DNA from 2 places in the Agrobacterium vaccinii genome. Region 2 is predicted to be linked to the other one. Evidence: riboswitches for the same ligand, from Rfam matches in the RefSeq annotation. Region 2 holds a riboswitch; the other holds the start of a gene.

Region 1 (7,992 bases), on a different replicon from region 2:
TGGAGACATCGGGAAAATGGGCGCGCATGGAGCGCAACGCACTGATGTTGAGCGGCCCCATGGCACTGCCGATGGGCGCGCACCATGGCATCAGAACCTTGCATCCGGCATCCACCAGCTTTTCGGCAACCACCAGATCATCGGTCGTATAGGGAAAGACATCAAAGCCGTCATCGGAAAGAATACGTGCCGCCTCCACCAATGCGAAGACATCCGGCTGGAGTGTATCGTGGTGGCCAATCACCTCCAGCTTGATCCAGTTTGTCTTGAAAACCTCCCGCGCCATCCTCGCCGTCAGCACGGCTTCCTTGGCCGTATGGCAACCGGCGGTATTCGGCAAAACCAGTCGATCCAGCTCACGGATCATCTCGAAAAACTGCCCGCCCGTTTTCCCGCCTGCAGTTTCACGGCGCAGCGAGATGGTCAGAATATCCGTGCGGCTGGCGCGAACGGCATCTGCCAGCACTGCCGGAGACGGATAGCGCGCCGTGCCGAGAAGAAGCCTGGAACTGACCTCGCGTTCATAAAGCGTCAACATCGATCAGCCTCCCTGCATGGGTGAGAGAATTTCGATCCTGTCAAAATCCTTCAGACGAAAATCAGAGCGATCTTCTGCGTGGACGAGATCGCCATTGACGGCGGTCGCCAGCCAGTCGCCCTCGTAGTCAAGCATCGCCAGCAGCTGTGACAGCGTCGCTGTGGCAAGATCACGCTCTTGCCCGTTCACCAGAACTCGCATGGGAAACCTCCTTGTTTTCTATGATGTCGGCAGCCTGTTGCGCCATGGCAGGCGAAAGCAGGAAGCCGTGCCGATAGGCACCATTGATGTGCAGCGTCTTGCCGTTCTCTTCGATCCCGGGGAGATTGTCAGGAAAGGCGGGACGGATGCCTGTTCCCATCTCTATGATTTTTGCCTCCCCGAAGGCCGGATGCAGCGCATACGCGGCGTTGAGGAGTTCCATCAGCGACCGTGCCGAGATCGGCCCGCCATCCTGCGATTCGATCATCGTCGCACCAACCATGAAGCGGCCCGGCTCACGCGGCACGATGTAATGGGGAATACGCGGGTGCAGCAGCCGGACGGGACGGGAAAGCGATACCTCGCCGGTGGAGAGATAAAGCATCTCGCCCCGCACCCCGCGGAGCGCTGGAAGCGTGCCGACTTGGGCGTGCCCTGTGCAATCGATGACCCTGTCAAAGTCTGCTTCCGCCACGCCGTCTTCTCCGAGGTGGAAAGCCACGCCCTTGGCAACCAAGCGCTGCTGCAAGGCCAGCAAAGCGAGCCTCGGATCGAGATGGCCTTCATCCGCAAACAGAAGTCCCTGCCGGAAGCGGCCCGCCAGATCCGGTTCCAGTTCGCCGATCTCGTCCTCAGCCATGAGCCGGTGGTTGCGCGTGCGCGCGGCAAAGCGGGAGAGTTCCGCACGGTCACGGGCCGGAGCCACGACCAGCGTGCCGTTTCGCACCACGAGACCCGGCGTGGCCTCATCCCACCAGTCGAGCGCAGACCGCCCCAGCGCGATGACGGCCTCATCAGCGCTTTCCCGTTCGCACCAGGGCGCCAGCATGCCACCGGCATACCAGGACGCGCCGCGACCGACCTCGGTGGAGATGTCGAAGACCTCCACCGAAAAGCCGCGCTCTGTCAGTTCAAGCGCAGCCGTCAAACCGACGACGCCTGCGCCTTTGATGAGAACACGCATGTCACTCACCCGGTGTTGGTTGCGCAAGCGGCAGATAAAGCTCACCGCCTTGCTTGAATTTCTCGGCCATAGCCTCGAGTCCTTCCTTCTGAGCCTCGGCGCGGATGTCGTGCGAAATGCGCATGGAACAGAATTTCGGCCCGCACATGGAGCAGAAATGGGCAACCTTGTGCGCTTCCTTCGGCAAGGTCTCGTCATGGAAGGACCGCGCCGTCTCGGGATCGAGCGACAGGTTGAACTGGTCTTCCCAGCGGAACTCGAAGCGGGCACGCGACAGGGCATTGTCGCGGATTTGCGCCGCCGGATGGCCCTTGGCGAGATCGGCCGCATGCGCCGCGATCTTGTAGGTAATCACACCCACCTTCACGTCGTCTCGATCCGGCAGACCGAGATGTTCCTTCGGCGTGACGTAGCAAAGCATGGCCGTACCGAACCAACCGATCATGGCCGCCCCTATGCCGGAGGTGATATGGTCATAGCCGGGGGCAATATCGGTCGTCAGCGGCCCCAGCGTATAGAAGGGTGCTTCACCACAAACCTTCAACTGCTTGTCCATGTTCTCCTTGATCTTGTGCATCGGCACATGGCCGGGGCCTTCGATCATGACTTGGCAATCCTTAGCCCAAGCGATCTGCGTGAGTTCGCCCAGAGTTTCCAGCTCGGCAAACTGTGCGGCGTCGTTTGCATCGGCGATCGAACCGGGGCGCAGGCCATCGCCCAGCGAAAACGACACGTCATAGGCCCGGCAGATGTCGCAGATTTCTTCGAAATGCTCGTAGAGGAAAGATTCCTTGTGATGATGCAGGCACCACTTGGCCATGATCGAGCCGCCACGCGAGACGATACCTGTGACGCGATTGACGGTGAGCGGTATGTAATGCAGTCGCACACCGGCATGGATGGTGAAGTAATCGACGCCCTGCTCGGCCTGCTCGATCAGCGTATCGCGGAACACCTCCCAAGTCAGGTCTTCGGCAATGCCGTTCACCTTTTCCAGCGCCTGATAAAGCGGCACCGTACCGATGGGAACCGGCGAATTGCGGATGATCCACTCGCGTATATTGTGGATGTTGCGCCCGGTCGACAGGTCCATGACCGTATCTCCGCCCCAGCGGATGGCCCACACCATTTTCTCCACTTCTTCCGCCATGGAAGAGGTGACGGCAGAATTGCCGATATTAGCGTTGATCTTCACCAGAAAGTTCCGACCGATGATCATCGGTTCGGCCTCGGGGTGGTTGATGTTGGCCGGGATGATGGCCCTGCCCGCTGCCAATTCTTGGCGCACGAATTCCGGCGTGACGAAATCGGGAATGTGAGCGCCGAAGCTCTCGCCATCGCGCACCATCTTTCCTTTGAGGGCTTCCCGGCCCAGATTTTCGCGAATCGCGACAAATTCCATTTCGGCGGTAATGATGCCCGCCCGCGCGTAGGCGAGCTGAGTGACGGCCTTGCCATCGATTGCGCGCAGCGGCTGGTTTCGAACGGGAAATTCCGGCGTGAGACGTTCGCCTGTGGCAAAGCCGTTGTCTTCGGGTTTGACGTGTCGGCCCTCATAGGCCACGACATCGCCGCGTGCCAGAACCCAGTCATGGCGAAGGCGCGGCAAGCCGCCTTCGATATCGAGGCGGTGACTTGGATCGGTGTAGGGACCAGAGGAATCGTACACCGTGACAGGCGGTTCGCCTGCGGTCGGATGCACGGCAATTTCGCGCATGGGAACGCGAATGTCAGGGTGAAGAACGCCCGGCTTGTGCACCTTAGTGGAGGCGGGCAGCGGACCGGTGGTCACGTTGGGCGAGATGGTTTTGGCAACAATGTTCATCGTGAGGCTCCAAAGCAAAACAGTGGAGACCCAGTTCGAGCATGAAAGACGAAAAAATCACGGAGGAGTGGATGAGGGAACATCATCCGTCACAGCCAAGCTGCGCTTTTCCGTGTTTGCACCGTCCCTACGCCAGTATGAACTGGATCAGGTTCAACGGGTCACTGCGCATCGTAGCAGTATCTCAGCCCCTTGACGGGACACCCCTGGTGAATGCCTCAATCAGAAACCCGACACCGGCTTTTGTCAAGTCGATATCTGAAAGGTGTATGGCCGTGGAGCGCGGTCACGACAAATTAACCTAAGCGTTTATTCGAATGTTATTTTTTGAAGCGTAATTCGGAGAATGAGCTATGATGGCAGCCATTCGACTGGAGACTACTTGAGATGAATTCAACTATTCGTGAAATACTATCGAAATTCGGTCAACTTCCCGTGCCTGTCGATACAATTGCCGATGATGCCGATCTTTATACAGCAGGCCTTTCTTCCTTTGCGTCCGTCCAGTTGATGCTTGGATTGGAAGAGGCCTTCGACATCGAATTCCCTGACAGCATGCTCAACCGCAAATCCTTCGCCAGCATCGCCGCCATCGAAGCGACGGTCAAAGCCATTCTCGACGGCAAAGAGGCAGCCTGATGGACGCGTCCGTCGCGTCCACTGAAGCGGCATTGTCCGCGCGGGCAGCGCGGGTTGCAGCAATAGCCGCAAAGCACGCCGACGATGTCGATGCAGCCGGACGCTTTCCGAAAGAGGCCATCGACGCTCTGCGTGCCGAGCGGCTGCTTGGCATTCAAATTCCGCCCCATCTCGGTGGCGAAGGCGCAAGCCTTCTCCAGATAACGGATATATGCTGCACCCTCGGGCAGGCTTGCTCGGCGACGGCGATGATTTTCGCCATGCACCAGATCAAGACGTCGAGCCTGGTCGAGCACGGTGAAGACAGCGCGTGGCACAGCGCTTTCATGCGCCGCATGGCGGCTGAGCAATTGCTGCTGGGCTCCGCCACGACCGAAGGCGGTATCGGCGGAAATCTGCGAAATTCCATTTGCGCCATCGAAATCGATGGCGAGCGCTGCCGCTTGCAAAAAGACGCCACCGTCATTTCCTACGGCAGTGAAGCAGATGCGATCCTCATCACATCTCGCGCCAACGCGGATGCTTCACCGACCGATCAGGTGATGACCGTTTTCCTGAAAGACCAGTACCAGCTCGAAAAAACACACGTCTGGAATACGCTGGGCATGCGCGGGACCTGTTCGGATGGCTTTCTGTTCAACGGCGAAGCACCCGCCGAGCAGGTCTTTCAGAAGCCCTTTGCCGAAATCGCCGCGCAGTCCATGCTGGCCACATCGCATCTGTTCTGGAGCGGTGTGTGGTACGGAATTGCAGCCGATGCGGTTGCCCGCGCGCAGGCATTCGTTCGCGCCGCGGCCCGTAAGTCCCCAGGCGTTTCCCCTCCCGGCGCCATCCGACTGGCAGAGGCTTCCAACAAGCTCCAAATCGTCAAATCGAATATCATTGCAGGTCTGAAAGCCTACGATGAAACCAGAAATGACTCCGAAAAGCTGATGTCCATGGCCTTCGCAATCGCCATGAACAATGTGAAGATCTGCTCGTCGGAAACCATCTTGGAAATCATCAATCATGCCATGCTGATCTGCGGCATCATGGGTTACAAAAACGGGACGCCGTTCAGCCTGGGAAGACACTTGCGCGATGCGCATTCGGCGCAGTTGATGATTTCGAACGACCGCGTATTGGGCAATTCCGCCAACCTCTTGCTTGTTCAGAAGCAGGACACGAGCCTTTTGGGATAAGACCATGGACATGCAACCTTCCTTTCTTGATCGCCTGTTCGACAAGGGGCTGCTGATAGACACCGGCGTGGATGGTCTCTATGGCCGCAGCGGCCAGTTCGAGGACGTCATCGTGGCTTTCGAGCGACTGATCGACACCGTCGGTGGCCCCGACAAGGCCGAAGCCATTCGCTTTCCGCCCGGCATCAATCGCGCCTATTTCGAAAAAAGCGGATACATGAAAAGCTTCCCGCAGCTTGCAGGAACGGTGCATTCCTTCTGCGGCTGTGAACTGGACCATATCAGCCTCATCAAGAGCATGGATGAAGGCACGGACTGGACGAAAGACCAGAAGATCACGGATATCGTGCTGACGCCTGCCGCCTGTTACCCGCTGTATCCGACAATCGCAAAGCGCGGAAATCTGCCCGCCACCGGTGGCCTCTACGATATTCAATCCTACTGCTTCCGCCATGAACCATCGAAAGATCCCGCCCGGCAGCAGCTTTTCCGCATGCGCGAATATGTGCGCATGGGCACGGAAAGCGACGTGACAGAGTTCCGTCAGCTCTGGATGGATCGCGGCGTCGAGATGATGGAAAAAATCGGCCTCGACGTGAAGATCGATATCGCGAACGATCCCTTCTTCGGGCGTGCGGGCAAGATGCTAGTCAACAACCAGCGCGACCAGAACCTGAAATTCGAACTGCTGATCCCGGTGACTTCCGACACCAACCTGACGGCCTGCATGAGCTTTAACTACCATCAGGATTCGTTCGGCACGAAATGGGGCCTGAACCTCGACGATGGCGCGGTTGCGCACACCGCCTGCGTCGGCTTCGGGCTCGAGCGAATCGCGCTGGCGCTGTTTGCCAAACACGGGCTGGATGTGGATCAATGGCCGCAAGCGGTTCGCGAAACGCTCTGGGGTTGAGGCTTGCATGACGGCAGTATTCCCGGCCTTGAGCGATGACACCTATGTTCCGCATCCGCTGCATTCATCTGAGCGGATGTGGCCGGAAACAAATTGCTATGTCGATCTGTGGATCGAGCTTCTGTCGTCGAGCGGACTTCCACCGGAAGCCATGCTCGGCTTCACGCTGACACAGGATTTCGAGGGCGATCAGTTCACCTTTTTCAAGGTGCCGCTGGAAGACCTCGAAGCGCTCTACGGCATTCGCGTCACCGAACTTGCGATCTTCGACAGGCTGGAAAGCCACATTGCGACCCAGTTGCAGCGTGGCCGCATCTGCCTGATCGAGATGGACAGCTTCTACATGCCCGACACGCACGGCACCGCCTACCGTAGGGAACACGGCAAAACGACGGTTGCGATCAACCGGATGGATGTGGAAAACCGCAGACTGGAATATTTCCACAATGGCGGCTACTTCGCGCTTTATGGAGACGACTTCTCCGGCATTTTTCAGCACCATCTTGGGGATGCCGACCTGCCTTTCCTTCCCTATACCGAGTTTGCGAAATTTCCAGAGACGCCCTCGAAGGAGCCTGATATCCGCAAGGTGGCGGAAGGCCTGCTCTCTGTCCATTTCGCACGTCGCCCCAAACACAATCCCATCCGTGCTTTCGCTGATGTCTTCCCGGCACAGGTCGCGCAGGTTGCCGACCGGCCCTTCGACTATTTTCACAAATACGCCTTCAACACGTTGCGCCAGTTCGGTGCTAATTTCGAGTTGTCCGCCAGCCATCTGGAATGGCTGGGTGGCGAAAGCCGCTTCGCCGATGCAGGGCTGCATGCTCTTCGCATATCGGAAGTCGCCAAAACCGTGCAGTTCCAGCTCGCCCGCGCTGTTGCTCGCCGAAAATTCGATACGCTCGTTACAGCGCTTGATCCCGCCATCGCAGCCTGGGACGCCATGATGGGCGCGTTGGAAACAACTCTTGCTAAGTCGAGTGAGGCGGCGTGACTGCGCCGTCCGGCATTCTCCTGAAGCAGGGACAATGTCTCAGCGAAGGCTGGACGCTGACCCTCACGGAGGCGGATGCTAGCCAGACGCCTGCAGACATACCGCTCGACGCGGAAGAGATGACGGCCCCGGTTCCCGGCACTGTCGCGCAGGCACTGGAAGCGCTTGGTCGGTTCGATCGCCACAATCCGCACCCGCTCAACGGACATGACGCATGGTACCGATTGACACTGGTGTCCGACCAGACTGGCCCCGCCATTCTGCGTTTTCACGGGCTGGCAACGGTGGCAGAAATATTTCTGAACGGTCAGCTCGTCGCCAACGTTACCAGCATGTTCGAAGCGCTGGATGTGCCCTTCGATCTGACCGGTGTCGATGAGCTCGCGCTGTGCTTCAGGGCCCTTGCCCCGCGTCTGGAAAGAACCGGCCCGCGTGCGCGCTGGCGTCCGCAGATGATGAACTCTCAAGGATTACGGCTGATCAGGACGACGGCATTGGGCTACATGCCGGGCTGGTGCCCGGAAATCCATGCTGCTGGCCCCTGGCGCGGGATCAGTCTGCTGACGAAGCCCGTTTTTGAGGTACTCTCGTTCCACTGCGAACTGGACGGTGACGGAACGGGCCGGATTCAGCTTAGCCTTCGTGCAGAAAATGAGAACTCGCGTGTCAGCATCACGTGCAACGGCGTCTCGGCAACGTTGGAGCACCGCGGAGAAAATGTCTTCGAGGGCAGCTTG
Region 2 (7,992 bases):
GAAGCCTTGCAGGATCGCATCGATGCCGCCGGCAATACGGATAATCCGCTCGGTCTGCCGCTGACCGTGCTGGAAGCAAAGCCAACCATGGATACGATGGCGATCATCTACTCCGGCGATGGTGGCTGGCGCGATCTGGACAAGGATGTCGGCAGTTTCCTGCAACAGGACGGCGTGCCGACAATCGGCGTGGACTCGCTGCGTTACTTCTGGTCCGAAAAAAAGCCTCAGGACATCGCCGATGATCTGTCCCGCATCATCGACACTTACCGCAAGGAGTGGAAGGTCAAGAACGTTGTGCTGATCGGTTATTCCTTCGGTGCCGACGTCATTCCCGTAACCTATAACCTGTTGCCGGAAAAGGACAAAAGCCGCGTCGTGCAGATGAGCCTGCTGTCGCTGTCCCATGAGGTCTCCTACGAAATTTCGGTGGGCGGCTGGCTTGGCGTCTCCGGCTCCGGCACGCAGGACCCCGTCACCGATCTGGAGAAGGTCGATCCGAAAATCGTGCAGTGCGTCTACGGCACAGATGATGAAGACGCTGCCTGCCCGGCATTGAAGGACAAGGGCGCCGAGATCATCGGCATCGACGGCGGCCACCACTTCGATGAGGATTACGAAGCGCTGACGAAACGGATCGTGGCCTCTCTGAAGAAGCGGCTACAACCCTAAAACTCTTCGCTCAAACGTCTGTCGACATATTGAATACAAGGCAGCATTTCTGTATTCCATCCCCGTGCGATGACAGAGAAAGAACGACGATGCTCCTGGGAATGAAGCCGGACCTGATTGGCGATGCGGAACGCAAGCAGCGGCTGGATCGCCTGCGCCGCCTGATGGAGCAACAAGGTGTTAGCGCTCTGCTTCTGGGTTCGTCGGAAAGCCTGCGCTATTTCACCGGTCTCGTCTGGCATCAGAGTGAACGCCTGCTGGGCGCCGTCGTTACGCAGGATGCACTGCATTATGTCGTGCCCGGTTTCGAAAAAAGCCGTGTCGATACCTTGCCCCATCTCGATGGCGAGGTTCACATCTGGCAGGAAGAGGAGCGCCCGGCAGCACTGGTCGCCTCTCTCGTTGGCGCCACGGGTCGCGTCGCACTTGACGATGCGCTGCCGCTCTTCATCTATCACAGCCTTGCCAGAGAACTGGGTCAGGACCGGCTTTGTGACGGCGGGCCGATGATTGGCAGCCTACGGGCTTGCAAATCCACGACCGAAATCGCCATCATCCAGTATGCCATGAACCTGACGCTCGACGTACAGAAGCGGGCGCATGGCATCATGAAGCATGGCATCCGCGCATCCGAGGTCGTGCGTTTCATCGATGAGCAGCATCTGGAACTCGGCGGCGAAGGCGGCTCGTCTTTCTGCATCGTGTCCTTCGGCACTGCCACTGCCCTGCCGCATGGTGCGGATGGCGACCAGATTTTGCAGCCAGGAGACGCGATCCTCGTCGATACCGGCACGCGCATCGATGGCTACCATTCCGATCTGACGCGGACATACATGATCGACGAACCATCGCCGGATTTCGCAGAGGCCTGGGCCATCGAGCGCGAGGCGCAGCAGGCGGTTTTCGATGCGGCCAAGCTCGGCACGCCATGCAGTGCACTCGATGACGCCGCCCGCCGTGTCATGGCCGGGCACGGTCTGGGCCCGGATTATCAGCTTCCGGGCCTGCCCCATCGCGCCGGTCATGGGCTTGGGCTCGAAATTCACGAGGCTCCCTATATCGTGCGCGGAAACACCACCCCGCTCGCGCAGGGCATGTGTTTTTCCAACGAACCCATGCTCGTTTATCCCGGCCGTTTCGGCATTCGCCTTGAAGACCATATTTATATGGACCACGATGGCGCGCACTGGTTCACGCAGCCCGCGAACTCGCCTACGGACCCATTCGCGTAAAAAACGCAGTCAACAATGCCCTTGAGTGATGTATATAAAATATACTTTTCTAAAAGCGAATCATATTGCTGGAGCTGACGATGCCCGTGGCCGAAAAAAGAAAAACAAAAACACCGGTTTTGGTCGAGCGTATCGCGGATTTCATCGAGAAGGTGAAGCTCACGCGCAAGCCGGATGGCACGTTCGATCCCAAGAAGATCAGTGCCCTATGGAATGAAGAAGTACGCTTCCATTTCGACAATGGCCGCACGGAAAAGACGCTTGAACTCTACATCGTAAAATATAGATACGCGCTCAAGGATGCCTTCGGGCCAAAGACGACACCGCTTGCCATCTGCAACATGAAAAAACTGCGGGAGCGGCTGGACACCTATATCCGAACGGTCGAATACCCGCTGCGTGGGGTTGCCAATTCCATTCAGGAGAAGCTGGAGCGTGCCGAAAGCAACATGGCAGGCCGCAAACCCCGGTTTCTGCTGCGCGTGTCGGACTTCATCGCGGCCACCAACGGGCTGACGACGAAACAGGAGATGCAGACTCTGTGGGATGCCGAGATGGCGTCCATGGGCGACAAGGCGCAGGCGACCGTCATTTCCTACATCACCAAATACCGCAATGCCGTTCGCGAAGCCTTCGGCGATGACCACCCGATGTTGCGCATCGCCGCTGGTACGCCTCAGCTTTACGACGAAGCCCGCAAGATAAAAATGGCGAAGATCGCCACCAAGCACGGATCGCTCATTACCTTCGAGAACTATGCCGAAGTCATGAGACGCTGTCGGCGCTATCTGCACTCCTCGGACCCTATGACGATCGCCATAGGCCTGATGGGCACCACCGGGCGTCGTCCCTATGAAATCTTCACCCAGGCTGAGTTGACACCCGCGCCCTATGGCAAAGGCGTTTCCAAATGGAGCGTGCTGTTCAATGGGCAGGCCAAAACCAAGCAGGGCGAAGGCACGAAATTTGGCGTTACCTATGAAATCCCGGTGCTGGAACAATCGAAAATCGTTTTGGATGCCTATGGGCGCCTGCGCAACAGCAGCGATGGCAAGCTATGGCTCGGCCTCAATGTCGATGATTTCACAGCCGAAGTGCGCCTGCCGCTACGCGACGCCGTTATGGCCAAATTCGAGGACATCTGGCCGAAGGAAGAACCCCCGAAGCCCTACGGCCTGCGCCATCTCTATGCGGAAATCGCCTATCGCAATTTTGCGCAATCGAGCGTGACGAAAAACAGCTACTTTGCAGCCATCCTCGGTCACAACAACAACGACCTCGAAACATCCCTATCCTACATGACCTATACGTTCCCCGAAGATGTGGAGCAGTCCAAAGCCCGTGCTGAACGGGTCGCGGACCGCACCATCCGGCAGATGATCGAGGTCAATCGCATTCCCGGCATGCCTGACAACTGACGTTAGACGGCACTTGCCCGCGCCGCCTGAACCCGTGCATCTGCGTAGATATCTGCGGTCGGATATTTCCCTCCTGTACGCCACCGCAGGACCGCTCATCGGTGGCTTGACACAAATGAAATGGCGCACTAGCAAGATGGAACATATATTCCAAATGGGTCTATTGTGCACGTTGCCGTTCCAGGCGAGACGACAGTCATAACGGAACCCGGCATTCACATCGGGAGGAAAACGATGGTTACGAGATTGGCTTTGCTGGGTGCGGGTCGCATCGGAAAAGTGCATGCCAAGGCGATTGCCGCCGACAAACGCGCCAAACTGGTTGCCGTTGTCGATGCCTTTCAGGACGCAGCTCAGGCGATTGCTGATGAGACCGGCTGCAAAATCAGCACCATCGATGCCGTGTTGGCAGATGCAGAGATCGACGCCGTCATCATCTGCACACCGACCAATACGCATGCCGATCTGATCGAGCAGTTCGCGCGCGCTGGCAAGGCGATCTTCTGCGAGAAGCCTATCGATCTGGATGTCGCCCGCGCTGCCGCCTGCATCGAGGTGGTCAAGGAAACCGATGCGAAGATCATGCTCGGTTTCAACCGCCGTTTCGATCCGCATTTCCGCGCCGTGCGCAAGGCCATCGATGATGGCCAGATCGGCAAGGTCGAGATGGTGACGATCACCAGCCGCGATCCCGGCGCACCGCCACCCGAATACATCAAGGTCTCCGGCGGCATTTTCCGCGACATGACCATCCATGATTTCGACATCGCCCGCTTCCTGCTGGGAGAAGACATTGTCAGTGTGTTCGCGACAGGGTCCGTGCTGGTCGATCCGAAGATCGGCGAACTGGGCGACTTCGACAGCGCCAGCATCATTCTGACCACTGCCAGCGGACGCCAGGCTATCATTTCCAACTCGCGCCGCGCGACCTATGGTTACGATCAGCGTATCGAAGTGCACGGATCGCTCGGCTCCGTCGCTGCCGAAAACCAGCGCCCGGTTTCCATCGAAATCGCGACCAAGGACGGCTATACGCGCCCGCCGCTGCATGATTTCTTCATGACACGCTACACGGAAGCCTATGCCGCAGAAATCAAGGCTTTCATCGACGCCATCGAAAACAACGTGGCGCCATCACCATCGGCCCATGACGGCTTGATCGCGCTGAAACTCGCCGATGCGGCGCTGAAATCCGCACGCGAAAAAGTCGTCGTCCAGATCGTCTGATCCATATATCGACGGGCGGAAACAACGTTTTCCGCCCCTCACCCGCCCATTGACAGCGGGCGCAAAAAACGACACTTTCCAGACATTCCGAGGGGAGCATCTGACGATGCTGAGATGGCGCTGAGCCGGACCCTTGAACCTGATCCGGGTCATGCCGGCGTAGGAACGGAACAGTCGCCCCTTGGCCATGCTTTTCTTTTCTTCGTCATAACCGGATCTCCGTGATGTCATATCTGGAGTGCGATACCGATGGCGAAATTTCCGACGGCGCAAGCGGTGGCAGACGTTCTGTCACGGGTGCGCGAACAAAGGCCACGGGTTCACTGCCTGATGAATACCGTCGTGCAGAAGTTTACCGCAGACGGTATCACCGCCGTTGGCGCGGTCCCCTCCATGACGTCATCGCAGGAGGAAATCGAGAGCTTCGTGGCCAAGGTTGGTGCTCTCACCATCAATCTGGGAACACTGGACGCTGCCCGCCGTGACGTTATTCGGACGGCGGTCAAGGTGGCGAATGCCACAAGCAAGCCTTGGATCATCGACCCGGTGCATTGCGATTACTCGCCCTCCCGACTGGATTTCGCGCGCGAACTCATCGCACTCAAGCCCACGATCGTGCGTGGAAACGCTGCGGAAATGGATGTCATCGGCGATGTCGGCAGTGCCCTTCGCATTCAGACAGGTCCGCAAGACCTGCTTGCCGAGACTACACGCGTGGTAACGATCAGGAACGGCCACCCGTGGATGGCAAAGGTTACGGGCACCGGGTGCCTGTCTGGCGGGGTGATTGCAGCCTTCATGGCGGTAGAGCCCAATGCGATGTTGGCGGCCACGGCGGCGCTGACAGTCACCGGCGTATCGGCCCAACTGGCCGCCGAACACGCGCGCGGGCCCGGCACCTTCGAGGCCACCTTTCTCGATGCGCTCAACGCCATCGACACAGCAGACATTATCGCCCATGCAAGGATTGAACATGATGACCGTTGACTACCGGCTGAACGCCCTTGTGGATGCTTCGTTGACCGACATTGCGCCGCTGCCGGATCTCGCGGCTATAGCGGCCCGCAACGGGGCAACCATTATCCAGTATCGCGACAAACAGGCTACAACCCGCGCGATGATAGAGCAGGCCAAGCGCATCCTAGATGCCTTGAAGCCGACAGGCGTTCCGCTCGTCATCAATGATCGCGTCGATGTGGCGCTGGCATCGGGGGCCGATGGCGTTCATCTGGGTGCTGATGATATGGATGCCGAAACGGCAAGGCGCTTGCTTGGAGCGGATGCGATTATCGGACTCACGGTGAAGAGCCTCGCGGATGCCGAACGTGCGGCGCAGGCACCCGCTGATTACGCTTGCATCGGTGGTGTTTTCGAAACGATCTCCAAAGTGAACCCGGATGCACCGGTGGGGCTGGATGGTCTCAGGCAGTTGCGCAGCTATCTCAGACAGGCGCGACCCGAAATGGCGGTCGGTGCCATCGCAGGTATCACACTGGAACGGGTGCGGCCCGTCATCGCCGCTGGCGCAGATGGCGTCGCGGTAATTTCGGCGCTGTTCCGCACCCCCGATATTACAATGACCACAAAGTCTTTTCGTGACGAAATCGATGCCGCACTGGAGTTGCGCCGATGACATCCATTGCTTTGACGATCGCCGGTTCCGACAGCGGCGGCGGTGCGGGCATTCAAGCCGACCTCAAGACATTTTCAGCCCTCGGGGTCTACGGCGCCAGCGTGCTGACCGCGATCACCGCGCAGAACACCAAAGGCGTGACCGCTGTGGAAGACATCTCGGCGGGTATGATCACCGCGCAGATGAAGGCTGTATTTTCCGATCTCGATATCAATGCCGTCAAGATCGGCATGGTCTCGCGTATCGAAACCATCGAGACCATCGCCACCCATCTTGCAAACCAACCCACGCCCATTGTGCTGGACCCAGTGATGGTGGCGACATCGGGCGACCGGCTGTTGCAGGAAGATGCGATTGAAACCTTGCGCTTGCGCCTGCTTCCTCTCGCGCTGCTGGCAACCCCCAATCTGCCGGAGGCGGCACTACTGAGCGCAAGTCCGGTCGCAACGGACAGGCAGGAGATAATCCGTCAGGCGGAAGCCATTCTTCGCACCGGAGTGCGGGCGGTGCTGATCAAGGGCGGTCACGGCAGCGGGGCTGAAAGCACGGATATCCTGCTGGATGGCGAGACTGTCCACACATTTTCCATGCCGCGCATCGAGACGGACAATGATCACGGCACCGGTTGCACGCTAGCCTCCGCCATCACGGCACATCTGGCGCTCGGCGTCTCGCTGGCAGATTCTATCGGTTTGGCGAAGGAGTATTTGCAAGGCGCGCTGGCTGCTGGCCGAGACCTGCGTGTCGGCCACGGGCATGGACCCGTCCATCATTTTTATCGGTGGTGGAGCGCTTGATCACTCACCCCCGTGGCTTGGGGCTTGCCAGCGCATTACGAATGGCAAAGCTGGAATGGATGCGCGAAACACCGGGCAATTTCGATAGTATATCCTTATGGACACGTTCGAAATCGCCTGCTGTTTCTACCTCGACCCGCAGGAAATAATCCGAACCGCCAGTCATCAGATAGCACTCGCGGATTTCCGGGTATCGACGCACGGCGCTTTCGAAGCGGTTGAGAAAATCCTCGGTCTGCCGGTCGAGCGTGATCTGCACGATGACGGAGATAACTTCGCCGCCCGCCATGCTTCCTGTCAGCGCCGTATAGCCCCTGATAACGCCTTCTCGCTCCAGAATGTCGACCCGCCGCAAGCATGCGGACGGCGACAGGCCCACCTCTGCCGCAAGCTTGGCATTGCTGATGCGGGCATTGAGGCGAAGCACACGAATGATATGACGATCGGTAGCGTCTAAAGCCGACATAAAATCATTCCGTTTTATCGTAGAAAATTGCGTGAAATCGAAATTTCTGGAATATTCGATGGCCTAAACTGCGAAAATTCGATGATCGTTGCAATAGTCTTGTTGGAAAATAACAAGGGAACGACGATGGACATGACGATCAATCGCCAGAAGGCGAGCGGCGGTGCCAGCGGTTATCTGAAAATTGACCTCGGTGCTCTGCGAGACAATTACCTCAGTCTCAAAGCTAGGGCGCCCGGAGCCGTGACCAGTGCCGTGGTCAAAGCCAACGCCTATGGCCTTGGCGCGGATGTCGTGGCCCCCGTTCTGTATGACGCAGGTTGCCGCCATTTCTTCGTGGCGCATATCGATGAAGCACTTGCACTGCGGTTGCGGATTCCGGGCGATGCCGCCCTCTTCGTGCTGAACGGTTTGCAGCCGGGCAATGAGACATCCTGCGCAGCCATGAACATCACACCGGTCATCAACTCGCTGGAGCAGCTTGCGCAATGGGCTGCGCATGCGGCAACGCTGAGCAAGTCCCTGCCCGCGGCGCTTCAGATCGACA

What was found. A riboswitch is a leader RNA that binds a small molecule or an ion and turns the genes downstream of it on or off. The one in region 2 is predicted to bind thiamine pyrophosphate.
Region 1: linked by a shared signal. The riboswitch ahead of thiC (phosphomethylpyrimidine synthase ThiC) and the one ahead of HRR99_RS21370 (hydroxyethylthiazole kinase) in region 2 are both predicted to bind thiamine pyrophosphate.

Annotation. Positions count from the first base shown of each region.
Region 1 is NZ_CP054150.1:2,708,966-2,716,957, forward strand. Features, by position in the region: gene HRR99_RS13295 (thiazole synthase) at 1-538, opposite strand, end outside; gene thiS (sulfur carrier protein ThiS) at 542-739, opposite strand; gene thiO (glycine oxidase ThiO) at 708-1,703, opposite strand; gene thiC (phosphomethylpyrimidine synthase ThiC) at 1,705-3,528, opposite strand; TPP riboswitch at 3,635-3,746, opposite strand; gene HRR99_RS13315 (acyl carrier protein) at 3,916-4,167, shown strand; gene HRR99_RS13320 (acyl-CoA dehydrogenase family protein) at 4,167-5,348, shown strand; gene HRR99_RS13325 (amino acid--[acyl-carrier-protein] ligase) at 5,353-6,261, shown strand; gene HRR99_RS13330 (DUF1839 family protein) at 6,269-7,255, shown strand; gene HRR99_RS13335 (glycoside hydrolase family 2 protein) at 7,252-7,992, shown strand, end outside.
Region 2 is NZ_CP054151.1:1,356,334-1,364,325, reverse strand. Features, by position in the region: gene HRR99_RS21390 (AcvB/VirJ family lysyl-phosphatidylglycerol hydrolase) at 1-672, shown strand, start outside; gene HRR99_RS21385 (M24 family metallopeptidase) at 762-1,904, shown strand; gene telA (telomere resolvase TelA) at 1,985-3,322, shown strand; gene iolG (inositol 2-dehydrogenase) at 3,557-4,549, shown strand; TPP riboswitch at 4,630-4,732, shown strand; gene HRR99_RS21370 (hydroxyethylthiazole kinase) at 4,799-5,536, shown strand; gene thiE (thiamine phosphate synthase) at 5,523-6,182, shown strand; gene thiD (bifunctional hydroxymethylpyrimidine kinase/phosphomethylpyrimidine kinase) at 6,179-6,979, shown strand; gene HRR99_RS21355 (Lrp/AsnC family transcriptional regulator) at 6,984-7,445, opposite strand; gene alr (alanine racemase) at 7,572-7,992, shown strand, end outside.